DNA from 2 places in the Pseudarthrobacter sp. L1SW genome. Region 1 is predicted to be linked to the other one. Evidence: predicted binding sites of a transcription regulator. Region 1 holds the regulator's gene; the other holds the start of a gene.
The links. Region 1 encodes Rex, which represses fermentation and respiration genes when NADH is low (regulators of the CRP and FNR family bind a similar motif). Its sites were predicted from a motif close to CTTGTGAANNNNTTCACAAG; they were not measured.
Positions count from the first base shown of each region.

Region 2: a site for Rex is predicted at 1,344-1,363, ahead of araB (ribulokinase). Genes of this name have one in related genera too.

Region 1 is NZ_CP078079.1:3,284,652-3,287,038, forward strand. Features, by position in the region: gene KTR40_RS15230 (hypothetical protein) at 16-846, shown strand; gene KTR40_RS15235 (redox-sensing transcriptional repressor Rex) at 904-1,608, opposite strand; gene KTR40_RS15240 (glutaredoxin family protein) at 1,715-1,969, opposite strand; gene KTR40_RS15245 (HAD family phosphatase) at 2,060-2,387, shown strand, end outside.
Region 2 is NZ_CP078079.1:351,017-353,403, forward strand. Features, by position in the region: gene KTR40_RS01685 (anti-sigma factor) at 1-733, shown strand, start outside; gene KTR40_RS01690 (hypothetical protein) at 695-1,234, opposite strand; gene araB (ribulokinase) at 1,409-2,387, shown strand, end outside.

The DNA of each region.
Region 1 (2,387 bases):
GCAAAAGGACCGCTCATGAGTACTCCCCCTGTCCCGCCTCCCGTTCCGAACGATCCCGAGTCCGGGTCCGAGTCTGGCTCGCAGGGTCCGCGCTACGGGCAGAACACCCCGCAGTACGGACAGCAGTCCGGCGCACCCCAGTACGGGCAGAACGCCCCGCAGTACGGACAGCAGTCCGGCGCACCCCAGTACGGACAGAACGCCCCGCAGTACGGACAGCAGTCCGGCGCACCCCAGTACGGACAGAACGCCCCGCAGTACGGACAGCAGTCCGGCGCACCCCAGTACGGGCAGAACGCCCCGCAGTACGGGCAGCAGCCGTACGGCCAGTCCCCCTACGCGCAGTATCCGTCGGAGCAGCCCCAGCCCTCTGGAAGCGCCGGCGTCCCGCAGCTGGTCAACATTTCGTTCTGGCTGCTGATCGCCTCGGCCGCCATCTTCGTCGTCTCCGCTCTTGCCGGCCTCGCCACGCTGGACGATCCCCGGTTCCGTGATGTCTTCGACAGCCAGGTCCAGGGCACCGGCGCGGGAGTCACCTACGAGGATATGAAGGGCGTCATCGCCGGCACCCTGGTGGTGTTTGCCATCATTGGCCTGGCGCTGTACCTGCTGGTGGCGTTCTTTGTCCGCAAGGGCAAGAACTGGGCACGCATCCTGGGCACAGTCTTCGCGGCCCTTTCCGTCCTCGGCCTCTTCAGTCCTCCCAGCTTCGCGACCATCGGCACATTGTTGGGAATCGCGGCCATTGTGCTGCTCTACCTGCCGGGCGCAGCTCCGTATTTCCGGAGGCAGCAGCCGTTCGCCAACCCGTACGGCGGCGGTATGGGCAACCCCTACGGCCGGTAGTCCAACCACACCACCCTGCGGGCGTGGGTCCCGGAACCAGACGGTACCGCCAGAAACCTAGGCGGTCTGGCCCGGGGCCTGCGCCCGCTGTGCGTGGTACGCAAGGATCTGCAGCTCCGTTGCCATGTCCACCTTGCGGAGGTTGACCCCTTCCGGCACCTGGAGCATCACGGGCGCGAAACTCAGAATGCTGCGGACGCCGGCCGCAACCACGCGGTCGCAAATATCCTGGGCCACGGCGGCGGGCAGTGCCAGCACCACCATGTTGGCACCCGTGCGGTGCAGCACGGTTTCCAGGTCGGCCACGTCACTTACCCGCAGCCAACCCACTTCGTTGCCCACCACCATCTGGTCCGCGTCAAAAATGGCAACCACGTCAAAGCCGCGGGATTCAAAGCCGCCGTACCGTGCCAGGGCCTTGCCCAGGTTGCCGGCACCCACGATCGCCACTTTCCAGTCGTGCGTGAGTCCCAGGGCGGCGGCGATGTGCCGGCTCAGGTACTGCACTTCGTAGCCCACGCCGCGGGTTCCGTACGAGCCCACGTGGGAGAGGTCCTTGCGCAGGGTGGCGGAGCTGACGCCGGAGGCCTCGGCGAGGGATTCTGAGGAGACGCGTTCCACCCCCTCTGCGAGCAGGGTGTTGAGGGCGCGCAGGTAGAGGGTCAGCCGTGCCACCGCAGCCGGCGGAATCTGCTTGGCTGCCATGCCCGTGGCTCCCGGCAGGTCCGGGACAGCCTGGGGAGTTGAATCCAGCGAAGCCACCAGCTCCTCCCTCGCATTGCGTTGTGACTCCACTCTAGAGCCCCATCAGCAATGCCAACAAAGCAGGTGCCGCACCGATACCCGAGCCATCACAAGAACTGCTCCCCTACTGCGCCATGGCCCGCCGGAGCACGCGTTCCAGGCGGGCTTCGTCTATTTTCCAGAAATCCCGCTGCACGCCGTCCACCAGCACCACGGGGATTTCCTCCGCATAGCGCTCACGCAGTTCCGGCTGGTGGTCCACCAACTCTTCGTTCCACTCAAGTCCCAGCAAGGCCGTAACCCGCCCGACGGCGTCGCGCGCGTCTTCGCAAAGGTGGCAGTCTGCTTTGGTGATGAGGAGGACGCGGGGTGTGGCCATGCCTTAACGGTATCCCCGTCGCCCGGAGCCCTGCGACGTCCAGCGCGAGGGCGCAGTGGAATGAACAGTGGATTGGCTAGACTCAAGTCCATGCCCGAGGAGAAATACGTCGCCGTAGTCACCAAGCCGGTTGCTGCGCCGCAGCCGGGCGAGGCGGCGTTCTTCGATGTGGACAACACCCTGATGCGCGGCGCCAGCCTGTTCCACGTTGCACGGAAGATGCACCAGCGCGGCGCCTTCACCATGACCCAGGCCGCCGGCTTCGCCTGGAAGCAGTTCAAGTTCGTGGCCCGCGGCGAGAACATCGACGATGTCCACGCGGTGCGCGATTCCGCCCTCACCCTGGCCGCGGGGATCACTGTCGACGACGTTAAGGCCTTGGGCGAAGAGGTCTACGACGAGATGATCGCCTCGCGGA
Region 2 (2,387 bases), 1.2 Mb from region 1:
GGTCAAGACGACGCCGGATGCCGGCAGCCTTGAGCGCCCCGGCCCCCAAGTGTGGGCGGGGATCCACAGGGAGCTGGGCCTGTCCGCGGCCGTGCAGGAAGATCCGTTGGCCAGGGCTGAGGCCGGGGCCGGGCAGGCAGCGGCAGGGCCCCAGGCGGCGGGCGAGCGCCAAGCGGGGGCCGAAGCCCAGGCGGCGGCCGAACGTGGGGCGGCGGAGGGCCGCAGGGAGGCAGCCAGCGGTCAGGCCGCGGCGGGGCCTGTTTCCCTGCAGGACAGGGCTGGAACCGGCCCTGCCCGGCGCCGGACCACAGCCTGGTGGCAGCGCCCGGGTACCTGGATGGCTGCTGCCGCGGCGGCTGTCCTGGTCACTGCGGGAGCTGTCTGGTCGCTCAACCAGGCGCCCCGGCCGCTTGCTGAAGCAGACCTTACGCCCCTTGCCCAGTTCTCCGCCGCCGGTTCGGCAAAGGTGGTGGAGGCAGCGGACGGTTCCCGTGCCCTGGAGATACAGCTCAGCAAGGACGAGGCGAAGGGCTACCAGGAAGTCTGGCTGATCGCCCCCGACCTCTCCAGGCTGGTGAGCCTTGGTGTAATGAATTCCGATTCGGGAACCTTCCAGTTGCCCGCCGGCCTGCAGCTCTCGGAATACCCCATTGTTGACGTCTCGGACGAGCCCGTGGACGGCAATCCCGCCCATTCAAGCGTCAGCATCGTCCGGGGCACGCTCAACACCTGAGCGGCTCCGCCCTTGGACCGCTGACAGCAACGTGGCCCCTTGGGTGGCCAAAACCGTGGCCGCCAGTGCGGCTGCGGCGTGGAGGTGCAGCATCAGGTGCGGGGAGTGGGCAGCGCCGGATCCTTCCGCGGAAGGTGTTGCCGGGTCCGGCGCCCGCGGGTCCGGCGCTCCTCCGTGGTGGCCGGGAAGGGAAAGGCCGCTGGCTGTGGAAAACGCGTCGAAGGCCTGGTGCAGCAGCTGCTGCACCAGGCCGGCGGCGAGCAGTACAGCCCACCCCGGGAGCCGGCGTTCGCCCGAGATCGAGGCAGCTATCGACGCGGCCATCCCCAGCAGGGCAGCCAGGGCGGTGACGATGAGGATGCCGGGTGCCTGGCCGCCGGCAACCACGTGGGCGGCCAGGCCCAGCCCGGCGGAAAGGGGGCCGGCGAGCCACGCAGGGGAAGCGCCCCGTGTGGTCCGGCTGGAGCCTGCAGGTGCCGGCGCGGTTGATGCACCCTCCATCGCTTCCTCCCGTGGCCGTCTTTCCAGTCTTCCTGCCTTTACCCGGGCTGCCTGCGAATATGCCTGGAACCCACAATCGTTTCCTCTTGACTTTCCCCTGTTGACTTCACTTCTGTTAGCGCTCACAATTGTGGTCAGGCCGCGAAGCTGCGGCAGCTATGGAGGAAGCTTCTTATGGACGCAGTGGGTACCCCGGATACATTCGTTGTCGGCGTAGACTACGGAACGCTCTCGGGCCGTGCGGTGGTGGTGCGGGTTCGGGATGGCAAGGAACTCGGCAGCGGTGTCTACGACTATCCGCATGCCGTGGTGACGGATTCCCTCCCGGAGGACGTGGCTGGCCGCGGCGATGACGGACGAACGGTGCGGCTTCCCGGCGAATGGGCCCTGCAGGTACCGAACGACTACCGGGAGGTCCTGCGCAACGCGGTTCCCGCCGCTGTTGCCGAGGCGGGGATTGACCCGGCCGCCGTCGTCGGCATTGCCACGGACTTCACCGCCTGCACCATGGTGCCGGCCAAGGCGGACGGCACGCCGCTGAATGAAGTGCCAGGGTTCGAACGCCGTCCGCACGCCTACGTGAAGCTGTGGCGCCACCATGCGGCACAGCCGCAGGCTGACAGGATCAACCAGTTGGCCGCCGAGCGCGGCGAAACCTGGCTTCCCCGCTACGGCGGGCTCATTTCCTCTGAATGGGAGTTCGCCAAGGGCCTGCAGCTGCTGGAGGAGGATCCGGAAGCCTACGCGGCAATGGACCATTGGGTGGAGGCTGCTGACTGGATAGTCTGGCAGTTGTGCGGCGAGTATGTCCGCAATGCCTGCACCGCCGGCTACAAGGGCATCTACCAGGATGGGCGCTACCCATCCACGGACTTCCTGGCCGCCCTGAATCCGCAGTTCAAGGATTTCGTCAGCGCCAAACTGGAGCACACCATCGGCCGCCTGGGTGAAGCCGCCGGGTACCTGACTGCCGAAGCCGCGGCCTGGACCGGGCTGCCGGAGGGCATCGCCGTGGCTGTGGGCAACGTGGACGCCCACGTCACTGCCCCGGCCGCGAAGGCTGTAGATCCGGGCCAGCTGGTGGCCATCATGGGCACCTCAACCTGCCACGTCATGAATGGCGCGGAGCTGCGTGAAGTGCCCGGAATGTGCG